One region of the Alishewanella sp. HH-ZS genome, then DNA from elsewhere that is predicted to be linked to it. Evidence: predicted binding sites of a transcription regulator. Region 1 holds the regulator's gene; the other holds the start of a gene.
What was found. The regulator sigma-54, encoded in region 1, starts transcription at its own class of promoters, with help from an activator protein. The targets are predictions, from matches to a motif close to GTTGGCACGNNNNTNGNNT.

Region 1 (6,575 bases):
TGAGGTGTTTATTTTTACCGGTCGTCCGGCTACCTATTCCCAGTTACTGGAAGGCGACCGGCCGGTAACAGCCCAAGCGAATGAGATCCGCTACGATTTGGCCAGCCGGACCCTGACGCTGACTGCGGATGCCGAGCTTACCCAAAGCGGTTCTCTGGTGCGTGGTGATGTGATTCGTTATAACATCGAGTTACAACAGTTAACGGCCGGCAGTGAACAAAACCGGCGGGTAACCACCATTTTCACGCCAGAAACCAAGGAAAATCAATGAAGTTAGTGGTTTCACATCTGGCCAAAAGCTATAAAGGCCGGCAGGTGGTAAAAGATGTCAGTCTGGAAGTCAAAGCAGGTCAGATCGTTGGCTTGTTGGGACCCAATGGTGCCGGCAAAACCACCACTTTTTATATGATTGTTGGTCTGGTGCCATCCGATAAAGGTCAGATCACGTTAAACGAGCAAGATATCACCTTCGCCCCTATTCATCAGCGGGCCCGGGCGGGTATTGGTTATTTACCGCAGGAAAGTTCGATTTTCCGCAAATTGACGGTATACGACAATTTGCTGGCAATTCTGGAAACCCGAAAGGAACTTAACCGCCAGCAAAGGGAAGAAATCGCCGATGACCTGCTGGAAGAATTTCATATTGGCCATATTAAAAATAGCCTTGGTATGGCGCTGTCCGGTGGTGAGCGGCGGCGGGTAGAGATCGCACGCGCTCTGGCCGCAGATCCTGCTTTTATTTTGCTGGATGAACCCTTTGCCGGCGTGGACCCGATTTCGGTGCTGGATATTAAAAAAATTATTCAGCACCTATGCCAGCGCGGCATCGGGGTACTGATCACTGACCATAATGTGCGGGAAACCCTCGATGTCTGCGAAATAGCCTATATTGTCAGTCATGGTGAATTAATTGCCGCCGGCTCGCCGCAGGATGTGTTAGCGAATCAACAGGTCCGCGATGTATACCTGGGTGAGCAATTCAGGCTATAGTAGGGCAATCAGCGTCAAGTCCTCCACCCGCTGACACGGAAGGCGCAATCAGGCGGCACAGACCGCAGCCACTTCCAGGATGGAGGGGATATACTCAGGAGAGAATCAGACTTACATGAAGCCGTCTTTACAACTTCGCCTTGGCCAACAGCTAACAATGACGCCGCAGCTGCAGCAAGCGATCCGCTTATTGCAGCTTTCCACCATTGAGCTGCAGCAGGAAATTCAGGAAGCGCTGGATGCCAACCCCTTGCTTGAGCCCGACGACGACTTCGAACCGGGCACGCCCGAGACCGACCTGAGCCTGTCGAATATCAACCGTGAAGAAAGCAGCGGGTCAACGTCTGACAGTGAAGACTACCAGGCTGGTAATGACGATTATCCGGAATTTAATGACGTTAGTGAGCGCGATACCAGCGAGGCAATGGCCGAGCAGAATATCCAGGAGGACTTACCACTGGACAATAACTGGGACGATTTAGTCAGTGCCGCCCCGGTCAGCAATGGCGCCCTGCCAGACGAGGATCTGGTATATCAGGGCGAAACCACTGAAACCTTGCAGGATTATTTGCGTTGGCAAATGGACCTTACCCCTTTTTCTGAGACAGACCGCGCCATTGCCGAAGTCATTATTGAAGCCGTCGATGAAGCCGGTTTACTGACCATAGATGTGGAAGATATCTTAGCCTCACTGCAGCTGCCGGATGTCGAAGCCGATGAAGTCGAGGCTGTATTAAAACGGATCCAATTGTTTGACCCTGTCGGTGTGGCGGCCCGCTCAGTGAAAGAGTGCTTGCTGATCCAGCTACGGCAGTTTGATCCTGCCACCCCCTATTTAAATGATGCAAAACAAATAATCAGCGAATATACCGACTTTTTAGCTAACCGGGACTTTCGTTCTTTGATGCGGGTGACTAAACTCAAAGAAGATGAGTTAAAAGAAGTGATGCGCCTGATCCACAGCCTGAACCCGCGCCCCGGCGCCGATGTGATCAGGCAGGAACAGCAATATGTGATTCCTGATGTAGTGGTTACCAAGGTTAAAGGTCGTTGGCAGGTGGAGCTGAATCCGGATGCCATGCCCAAAGTGAAAATCAACCAGCAGTATGCTGCGCTGTCCAGAACGGTCAGAAGCAGTACCGACAGCCAGTTTATCCGCTCACATCTGCAGGAGGCGAAATGGTTTTTGAAAAGTCTGGAAAGCCGCAACGAAACCTTGCTAAAGGTCGCCAACTGTATCGTGCAACAGCAACAAGCCTTTTTTGAGCATGGCGAAGAGGCCATGAAACCCATGGTATTAAATGATGTGGCAGAAATGGTAAGTATGCATGAGTCAACAATTTCCCGGGTTACTACCCAAAAGTATATGCATACGCCGCGCGGAATTTTTGAACTTAAATTCTTCTTCTCCAGTCATGTTAGTACAGAGAGTGGTGGTGAATGTTCATCTACCGCCATCCGTGCCTTTATTAAGAAATTGGTGGCAGCAGAGAACCCGGCTAAGCCACTGAGTGACAGTAAGATGGCAGAAATCTTATCCGAACAGGGGATCAATGTCGCAAGGCGTACCATCGCCAAGTACCGTGAATCGCTGTTTATTGCGCCATCTAATCAACGAAAGACCTTGCTGTAAGTGTCTTAACAAGAAGGAAGAGTCTATGCAAATCAACTTAACTGGCCGTCATGTAGAAATTACCGACTCTCTGAGAGAATATGTAGACAGTAAATTTTCCAAGCTGGAGCGTCATTTCGAGAATATCAATAACGTGCATGTTATTCTGAACGTGGAAAAACTGAAGCAAATCGCTGAAGCCAAAGTACATTTGAACGGCGGTGAAGTTTTTGCTGTGTCAGAGGATGAAAATATGTATGCTGCAATTGACCAGTTAATTGATAAACTGGACCGGCAAGTGATTAAACACAAAGAAAAGTTGTCGCGACACTAACCATGATAAATTTAAGCGCTATGCTGGAGAAGAACTGCACCAAGAGTGCAGTTCTTTTTAACAGCAAAAAACGGATCCTCGAATATATTGCCGAGCTGGCTCATCAACAGCTGCCAGAGATGTCTGAGTACAGCATTCTGGAAGCCCTGATGACCCGGGAAAAGCTGGGTTCAACCGGTATTGGTGGTGGTATTGCCATTCCCCATGGCAAGCTCGACTGCGTCACCTCACCGATCCTGATATTTGTGGTAAGCCAGGATCCGATCCCCTTTGACGCTATCGATAACCAGGGCGTCGATATTTTTTGTGCCATCCTGATCCCGAAAGATCAGTGTCAGGCTCACTTAACTACACTTTCTGGTATTGCAAAACTGCTGACCCAAAAAGATCTGACCAAAAAGATCCGACATGCCAGTTCTGATCAGGAGCTGTATCAGTTATTAATGGACTATAGCCAACAAACGGGTGAAAAATGAAACTGCTGGTAGTCAGTGGCCGCTCAGGTTCAGGAAAATCGGTGGCGCTGAGAGTAATGGAAGATTTGGGCTACTACTGCGTCGACAATATTCCGGTTAATTTATTACCGACTCTCGCTAATGCGGTGATGGGTCAGTATGAGCGGGTTGCCGTCAGTATTGACGTACGTAATCTGCCGAATGAACCGGAAGAGCTGGCGGAGATCCTGTCTTACCTGCCGCGTAAGCTGGAACTGACTATCCTGTATCTGGATGCGGACCACACTACCCTGATTAAACGCTTTAGCGAAACCCGGCGTTTACATCCGCTATCTCACCAGGCGATGTCACTGGATGAAGCGATCTCCCGCGAACAGCAACTGTTAGATCCTATTGCCAGCCGCGCCGATCTCTATATTGATACCACTGACCTTAACGTACACCAACTGGCAGAAGTATTGCGTGAACGGATCCTTGGCCAGAAAACCGGTCGCCTGGTGATCCTGTTTGAGTCCTTTGGCTTTAAATATGGCATTCCCAAGGATGCCGACTTTGTGTTTGATGCCCGTTTTCTGCCCAATCCGCACTGGGAACCAGAGTTAAAGCCCCTGACGGGTCTGGATCAGCCAGTAAAGGACTATCTGGCGGCAGAAGCCATAGTAGGTAAATATATCTGGCAAATTAACAGCTTTATCAGCAGTTGGTTACCGCATCTGGAGCGTAATAGCCGCAGCTACCTGACAATCGCTATCGGTTGCACCGGTGGCCAACACCGTTCGGTTTATATCGCGGAAAGTCTGGCGGAAAGCTATCGCAGTCAACGTGATGATGTGCAAATCCGGCACCGGGAGTTAAAACGTCATCATGGCCGCTAAACTCAGTCAACAGGTTACCATCATCAATCAGCTGGGGTTACATGCCAGGGCTGCCACTAAGTTGGTACAACTGTGCCAGAAATTTTCGGCTAAGGTTGAACTGGTGCAGGATGACGGTAAAACGGCCGATGCCGGTAGTGTGCTGGCACTGCTGATGCTGGCCAGTAGCAAGGGCAAAACCCTGACTGTTACCACTGAAGGGCCTGATGCTGCAGCAGCGCTAGAGGCGATAGTGGCGTTAATAGACGCCGGCTTTGACGAGCTCTGAACCGGCGATTTCGGCCGGTTTTTCTTTATTCCCCCCCCTAAATCTGCTATCTTTACTGCCTTGTTCAGTTTTTTTAATTGAAAATTAGTAGCTTGAACTACTCTTAAACAGCAATCCGCGCCACGCTGGGGTGCGTATCAACCGCAATTTCAGGCTATCTAAACAGGAGTAGCTTATGTTATATGTGGTCCTCTCGATCTTTTTGCTCGCCTGTATCGCGCCACATCTGTATCGACTGCTCGGTAAACATACTGGTCTGGTGCTAGCGTTGTTACCCGCTACGCTATTTATCTATTTCGCCAGCCAACTCAGTGCCGTCAGTCAGGGGCAGCCGCTGCTGCAAAGCTGGCCATGGTTTCCGGGGCTGGGTATTCAGCTCAGCTTTATGCTGGATGGCTTGTCGTTACTCTTTGCCTTACTGATCACCGGTATCGGCACCTTTATCCTCTGCTATGCCGGCCAATATCTGCAAGGGCATCCGGCACTGGGGCGCTTTTTTTTATTCTTGCTCAGCTTTATGGGCGCCATGCTCGGCCTGGTATTATCCGATAATCTGATCACCTTATTTGTGTTCTGGGAACTGACCACCGTCAGCTCCTTTATGCTGATCGGCTTTAATCACGAAGATAGCGAGTCACGCCAAAAAGCCCATCAGGGGTTGATGGTAACAGTGCTGGGTGGTTTGGCGCTGATGACAGGGCTGATTATGCTGGGTATGGCCGCGGGCAGCTATCAACTGAGTGATGTGCTGCAACAGGATTTGACCGGTCACAGCCTCTATCTACCGATGCTGATCCTGATCCTGCTGGGAGCCTTTACCAAATCAGCGCAAACACCTTTTCATTTCTGGCTACCGAATGCGATGGCAGCTCCAACACCGGTAAGTGCTTACTTACACTCTGCAACTATGGTAAAGGCCGGGGTTTATCTGCTGGCGCGCCTGCAACCCAGCCTGGGAGGCAGTGAAGTCTGGTTGCTGACCTTAAGTGCAGTGGGAGCACTCACTATGCTGACCGGTATTTTCCTGGCCAGCCGCGCCACCGGCATCAAAAAAGTGTTGGCCTATTCCACTGTGATGGCGCTGGGTACCCTCACCATGTTACTGGGGTTAGGTACCGAAAAGGCGGCGCTGGCCGCAGTCACCTTCTTATTGGCGCATGCGCTCTATAAAGGGGCACTGTTTATGATTGCTGGTATTCTCGACCATGAAGCCGGCATTAAGGACTTTGAGAAAGCATCCGGCTTACGTAAGCTGATGCCGCGCACTACCCTGGTTGCGGTAGTGGCGGCTCTGTCTCTGGCCGGAGTGATCCCGCTATTTGGTTTTGTCGGTAAAGAGCTGCTGCTGGAGGCAGTGTTAAGCGGCTCGCAGTGGCAGTTGGGACTGACCGCCGCTACGGTACTGGCGAATATCTTTGTGGTGCTGGTTGCTGCGCTGTTGGCGATTAAACCCTGGTTTGGTCAGGCGTTACCGACACCTAAGCCGGCGCATGATCCGGGCTGGCAAATGTTAGTCGGGCCCGCCGTACTCGCTACGCTTGGCTTGATTTTCGGTCTGTTACCGATGCTACCGGATCAGTACTTATTAAATGCGGCAGCAACCGCGGTCTATGGCCAACCTATTAGCGGTTATCTGGCACTGTGGCATGGCATTAACCTGCCACTGCTGCTTAGCCTTGGCAGTCTGGTGTTGGGTTTATTACTATTCCGCTTCTGGCAGCCGTGGCGCAAACTTACCGCCGTGGTGGAGACGCTGAGTAAAGCCGGGCCGGAAGCCGGCTACAACAAACTGATGGCAGCGCTGGTCAGCTTTGCCGCCTGGCAAACACGGGTGCTACAGAACGGTTATTTACGCAACTATCTGCTGACGACAATGGCGACAGTGGTACTGTTGGTCGGCTGGGCGATGCTAAGGCTGGAGCACTTTGAGCTTAACTGGCAATTTAGCGATGTCCGGGTACAGGAAGCCGTGATTTTTCTGGTCCTGCTAACCACTATTGTCAGCGCAGTGGTACTGAACTCTTTCCTTGGCGTGGTGGCG
Region 2 (6,575 bases), on a different contig from region 1:
TTTCTGTCACTTCATCCAGCAGCAAGGTGCCACCATTGGCCTGCTCGAACTTACCGGGACATGCCTGCACCGCTCCGGTAAAGGCGCCTTTCTCATAGCCGAATAAGGTTGCTTCCAGCATATTTTCCGGAATCGCCGCACAGTTAATCGCGATAAAAGGCGCCTGGCTGCGACCAGATTGCTGATGGATATAACGCGCCAACACCTCTTTACCGGAACCACTGGGGCCGGTAATCATCACGCTGGCATCACTTTTGGCAACCTTTTGCGCCAGTTGCAACAGCGCCAGGCTTTGCGGATCGGCCACTACCGGCTGCTGTGCACTCTGCGTTGCTGGCTGCACATAACGGCTAACCATAGCAACCAGCACTTCCGGCGAAAAAGGCTTCGCCAGGTAATCAATAGCCCCAAGGCGGATAGCCTCTACCGCATCCTGCACCCTGGCATAGGCGGTCATCAACAATACCGGCAACTGCGGGTATTGCTGCCGTAATGTTTTCAGCAAACTTAAACCTGATACCGAGCCGAGCTGGACATCAGAAATAACCAACTGCACCTGCTGTTTTTGCAGTAGCAATAACGCTTCCTCGGCACTTGCCACGCTGAGCGGCGTAAAGCCGGCCAGCAGCAGGGTGTCGGTCAGGGCTTCGCGCAAGCCGTTGTCATCTTCAACAATCAATAGATTAAGCTCAGACATAGGCAATCTCCTGTGCAGCCGGGATGAGATCGGCAGCCAGACAAGGTAAACGCAGCTCAAAGCAGGCGCCGCTGAGTGCCCCTGCCGGCCGCTGTGCGGGTTTAAGATAGCTAATCTGGCCATGGTGGCTTTGCAATACCGCCTGCACCACGGCCAGGCCAAGACCGGAGCCTCCGGCTTTCTGACTGAAAAAAGGCTCAAAGATTTGCGGCAGAATCGCATCCGGGATCCCCAGCCCGTTATCGCTGAGCAGCAACACCAGTTCAGTTCCCCGCAGCCGAGCCTCAATGCGGAACAGGCAAGGTTCAGTGCAGGCCTGCAAGCTGTTTTGCAACAGATTAAGCAGGGCTTCACACAGGGTTTGCGTATTCCCCAGCAACTGCACCTCAGTGTCTGGAGCTGTCAGCTGCAGCCTGGCATGGTGCTGCATCAATAGGGTTTCGCTACGTTCCTGAAACAGCTGTAGCAAAGCGCTCAGCTGCAACGGCTGCACCGCCTGGGCACTGCCAGAGCGGGCAAACAGCAGCATATCGTTTACCTGCTGCTCTAACTCCTGCAGCCGTAACACCAGCTTCTGCTGAAACTGGCCACGTTGTGCCGCGGCCAGTTTACTGTTAGTCAGATTTTCGGCATACAGCATTGCTGAGGATAAAGGGGTACGGATCTGGTGTGCCAACGTGGCCATCATCTTGCCGAGCGTCGATAAGCGCTGTAAATGATGCAGCCGGTGCTGCAGAGCCCGGGTCTCGGTTAAATCCGTCATAACAATAAGTTGCCCGGGCTCCGGGTGTAGTGCGCTGATGGCGATCTTTAAGCGCCGGCCATCCTTTAGCGATACCTCCAAACCATCGTCAGAGCGGGGTTGAAATACCCGACCAATCACCTGTAACCAGCTCTGCCCCAACAAGGGTTCGCCTAACATGCTACAGGCCTGAGGATTCGCTTCGGCAACCCGACCTTTGGCATCGAGGATAATGACGCCCGAGGGTAAGGCGCGCAGAATATGTTCAAGACGGGCAGCGTTTGATATAACCAACGGCTGGGTCTGGTCAGCGGATGGCTCAGCATCTGCCTTGGCAACAGTACAAACAGGATTTGACATAGCACAACATACTCTCTAGCCTTGCATAACGACTGTATATGCAGAGAGCGTGCCAAGCATAAAGCATTGATTATGAATAGATATTTAGAGTCAAAAAAACGACAACCGTGATTTACCTGGTAGGGCGTGTTGACGTTTACTGCTTAGATTTTGTTCACACTGGACACCAGAGCGGCGGCGTTACTCTTCTTTCCCCAGATTATACTTGCGCATTTTTTCGACTAGGGTAGTACGACGCAAACCGAGGATTTCAGCAGCTCTGGCCACAATATAATCATGGCGCTCTAACGCCTGTGAAATAAACCGCACCTCAAGCTCAGACAAAAACTCCTTTAAATCCAAACCGTCGGCGGGCAAATCCTGCATTACCGGCTGCGCATAACTTTGCGCAAAAATCAGCTGCAGCTCGGCGCTATCAGTTTGCTCTACATTGTCATTGTCAATATCAGGCTCGGGTTCAGAGCTTTGGAACAGTGAATTCAGTAAATCCCGCTCTTGCAGTGCTTCCGGATACACCGGCTGATAGGAATCGACTTCCAAATGCTGATACTTTTTTGGCAACTCAGCGACATCTACCACCTGATCCGGATACATAATCACCAGCCGCTCCAGCAGGTTGGCCAGTTCACGCACGTTACCGGGCCAGCTATGTAACTTCAGGCTTTCAATCGCCCGTTCGGTAAATTTCACCCGGGCCTGATGCGCCTGATATTGCCGGTTCAAAAGTTCGTTAATCAGCAGCGGCAAGTCATCAGCGCGTTCGCTTAGTGCCGGTGTTTCAATCGGAAAGACATTCAGCCGATAATACAGATCTTCGCGAAAACTGCCATCAACGATCATGGTTTCCAGATCGCGGTGGGTGGCGGCAATAATTCTGACATCCGCCTTGATAGTCTGAGCGCCCCCTACCCGTTCAAAAATACGCTCCTGCAATACTCGCAGTAATTTCACCTGCATCGGCTGCGGCATATCGCCGATTTCATCTAAAAACAGAGTGCCACCCTGCGCCAGTTCGAAACGGCCTTTGCGGGTAGAAATCGCGCCGGTAAAGGCGCCCTTTTCATGGCCGAACAGCTCGCTTTCTAACAGTTCTGCCGGTATAGCACCACAGTTAATCGGCACAAAGGGCCCGCTGGCACGGTTCGACAGTAAATGAATATTGCGCGCTACCACTTCTTTACCGGTACCGGAGGGGCCGAGCACCAGCACATTGGCCTCGGTTTTCGCTACTTGCTGAATTAAGAACCGCACTTTTTGCATCGCGGCAGTCTGCCCCACCATGCCATCAAACTTCGCCAGTAATTCCGGTTGTTTATGGGTGGGGAGCAGGCGGTGATATTGCTGGGCATCGCGCAGTAGCTGTGTCAGGCTGCTGTAAACAAAGGGCTCGCTTAATACGCCAACCACATTGGCATGCTCGAGCAGATAAGACAGGGCGTCGCCAATCACCAGAAACGCCGAGGCCGGAAATTGCCGGACCAGCACCGCGGGTTCAACCACACCTGTCGCTCCCAATATCACTACGGACTCAGGCTGTTGCTGCAATTTATCCTGTAAAGTATCGGCGCCGAGCAACTGATGCGGTTCGGTCACAAAGCTCAGTACAGTAGATAAACGTTCAGCCCGTTGTGGCTGTAAATCAAAGATATATAGCGGTGGTGTGAGAGACATAACAGCGCGATTTTTCTGATTATTTATTTTCATTGTACAAGCTAAGCGCTGGCTTGCAAGGTAAAATGCTGGTTTTTTGACGCTTACGCTTAATCGACGTCAAAAAACCAGCAGATAACGCGGTGCTGAAACTAGCTTAGTAAGGATAACGCTCGCTCAGAGGAAATGCGGGCTTGCATGGCCACATTGATTGAGCTTTGGGTCAGAATATTGGCTGCCGCTCTGTCACTGCTGGCGCGGGCATAATCCAGATCAGCAATCCGGCTGCGGGCAGCAGATTCGGCAACCTGCTGCCCTGATGAGTTACGGGCGGCGGCGGCAAAACGATTCGCTTCCGCTCCTGCCTCTGCCTGCAAAGCACCGATAAAATCGCGAGCCTGCTCAATGCGCCCCAGCGCCTGGGCGGCGCCCGCCGGATTGGTCAGGTCGAGATTAAAGGCGTTCTGGTTTTGCAAGGCCGTGCCCAGATCAGTAGCGGTTAAACTCAATGCCCCGTTACCAGATTCGAAATTGATACTGGCATCGGCACCGAAGAGCTTTTTACCAGCAAACTCCGTGTTATCAATAATTTGTCGGGCGTTATCCAACAAACCGTTGGCTTCCTTTTGTAGCGCCTGCCGCTCCTGGGTGCCGTAAATACCGTTTCCTGCGGCGACAGCCATCCGGCCAAGCTCGGCAAAGTTATCGTTAACCCCTTGCAATGCCTGTTCATAAACCCAGGATAACGAGATACCATCATACAGATTGCGTTCGCCCTGAGCTTTGGCGTTAATACTGCTACTAAGCTGGTTGGCAATCTGCAAACCGGCGGCATCATCAGCCGCACTGTTTATCCGCCGACCATTAGCCAGTTTCTTTAACAAATTTTCCTGCTGCAGTTGTGCCTGATTTAGCGTATTCAGACCCGTTGAGGTATTAAGTTTCATTGGCCATGCCCCGCGCTCTGTGTTTAACCTTAAGTATAGTCAATCACCACAGCGGCGACCAGCGCTGTATGAAATATCAACGATAAAAGTAATTGCAGCTTGATTTTACTGACACTTTTATTGGTTTCGGCATAATTTATGCTATCGTTCAGTTAACAGAGGATGGCAGCGCCAACAGCCACGTTAGAGGGCGGACTATGTTTGATAATAAAACGATACTGATTACCGGCGGCACCGGTTCCTTCGGACATAAATACACTGCGACCTTGCTGGCCCGCTACAAACCGAAAAAAATCATTATTTTCTCCCGCGATGAGCTTAAGCAATATGAGATGCAGCAAAAATATCACCAAAGCTGCATGCGTTACTTTATCGGCGACGTTCGTGATGAACAGCGGTTGATCCGGGCTATGCATGGCGTTGACTATGTGATCCATGCCGCGGCATTAAAGCAGGTCCCTGCTGCGGAATATAATCCGACTGAATGTATCAGAACCAATATTAACGGCGCAGAAAATGTCATTAATGCCGCCATAGAAACTAATGTTGAAAAAGTTATCGCATTATCCACGGACAAGGCCGCCAACCCCGTCAATTTATATGGCGCAACCAAACTTGCATCCGACAAGCTTTTTATCGCTGCAAACAACATGACAGGTGGCAGCCGACCACGATTTTCCGTCGTCCGCTACGGTAATGTTGTGGGTTCAAGAGGTTCTGTCGTGCCCTATTTTCAGCAACTAATCAATAAGGGAGCCGATCATCTGCCGATCACCCACCAGGAGATGACGCGCTTCTGGATCACCTTACAACAAGGTGTAGATTTTGTATTGAAGAACTTTGAACGTATGCTCGGTGGCGAAATTTTTGTACCTAAAATCCCATCAATCCGCATTATTGATCTGGCTAAAGCTATGGCACCGCAATTAGCGATTAAGCTAGTGGGGATACGCCCCGGAGAAAAACTGCATGAAATGATGTGTCCGGGAGATATGTCATTCCATACTTACGAATTCAATGACCATTTTGTTATTGCACCAGCAATAAAGTTTTTTAACCGCAGTAATGATTTTACCACCAACGCACTGGGGGAATCGGGTAAATTGGTTCAGCAAGGCTTCGAATACGTCTCAGACACTAACCCCCACTTTTTAAGTGTCGATGAGATCCGACACTGTAATCTGGTAGCTGACTTATGATTCCCTATGGCAAACAACAACTCGATGCGGAGGATTTGGCAGCCGTTCAAGAGGTATTACAGTCAAATTGGTTAACACAAGGCCCCAGGGTTCCAGCCTTCGAACAAGCCATTGTAGACTATTGCCAGGTTCCGTTTGCCGTCGCAGTAAATAGCGCCACCTCCGCTTTACATCTTGCCTGTCTGGCACTGGGCGTGGGGCCTGGTGATCGGGTTTGGACATCCCCTAACTCTTTTGTTGCCTCAGCTAACTGCGCATTATATTGTGGCGCCAATGTCGATTTTGTCGATATCGAGTTACACACCGGCAATATGTCGGTGAGTGCGCTGGAAGAAAAGTTAATACTGGCTAAGAGAGAAAACGCCTTACCCAAGGTTGTGATACCTGTACATTTTTCCGGCCAGTCGTGCGAGATGAAGCAAATTTCTGCCCTGGCTGAACGCTACGGATTCTATGTCATCGAAGATGCCTCGCATGCGATCGGCGCTCGCTATCAGCATGACGTTATCGGCAACTGCCGCTATTCCGATATTTGTGTGTTTAGCTTTCACCCGGTAAAAATCATTACCAGCGGTGAAGGTGGGATGGCGACTACGCATAATCCGAAACTTGCCAGAAAAATGCAGATGTTGCGTAGCCATGGTATCACTTCTGAGAGTTCAGAGCTGACTGAGCCCAGTCATGGCGTTTGGTACTATCAGCAACAACTGCTGGGTTTTAACTATCGCTTAACTGATCTGCAAGCGGCCCTTGGTCTTAGTCAGTTTGCTAAACTGGAGGCCTTCGTCAATACGCGCCACCAGTTGGCCAAAGTTTACGATCAGGCCTTTGCGTCAATGCCTGGCGTTTGTCCTCTGACACAACTACCGGATAGTTACAGTAGCTATCACCTGTATGTCGTTAGACTGATTAACATCGATAAAACACAACATAGAGACTGTATCAGTTTTCTAAGGCAACACGGCATCGTCGGACATTTG

Region 2: A9165_RS02700 (PAS domain-containing sensor histidine kinase) is a predicted target of sigma-54. The motif match lies at 1,838-1,856, and genes of this name have one in related genera.

The regions. Positions count from the first base shown of each region.
Region 1 is NZ_LZEJ01000014.1:38,329-44,903, reverse strand. It holds gene lptA (lipopolysaccharide transport periplasmic protein LptA) at 1-271, shown strand, start outside; gene lptB (LPS export ABC transporter ATP-binding protein) at 268-990, shown strand; gene A9165_RS07500 (RNA polymerase factor sigma-54) at 1,106-2,623, shown strand; gene hpf (ribosome hibernation promoting factor) at 2,649-2,936, shown strand; gene ptsN (PTS IIA-like nitrogen regulatory protein PtsN) at 2,939-3,412, shown strand; gene rapZ (RNase adapter RapZ) at 3,409-4,266, shown strand; gene A9165_RS07480 (HPr family phosphocarrier protein) at 4,256-4,534, shown strand; gene A9165_RS07475 (proton-conducting transporter membrane subunit) at 4,710-6,575, shown strand, end outside; partial or broken gene A9165_RS16575 (Na+/H+ antiporter subunit E) at 6,573-6,575, opposite strand, start outside.
Region 2 is NZ_LZEJ01000004.1:63,002-69,576, forward strand. It holds gene A9165_RS02695 (sigma-54 dependent transcriptional regulator) at 1-697, opposite strand, end outside; gene A9165_RS02700 (PAS domain-containing sensor histidine kinase) at 690-1,799, opposite strand; gene A9165_RS02705 (sigma-54 dependent transcriptional regulator) at 1,980-3,470, opposite strand; gene A9165_RS02710 (flagellin) at 3,602-4,396, opposite strand; gene pseB (UDP-N-acetylglucosamine 4,6-dehydratase (inverting)) at 4,594-5,595, shown strand; gene pseC (UDP-4-amino-4,6-dideoxy-N-acetyl-beta-L-altrosamine transaminase) at 5,592-6,575, shown strand, end outside.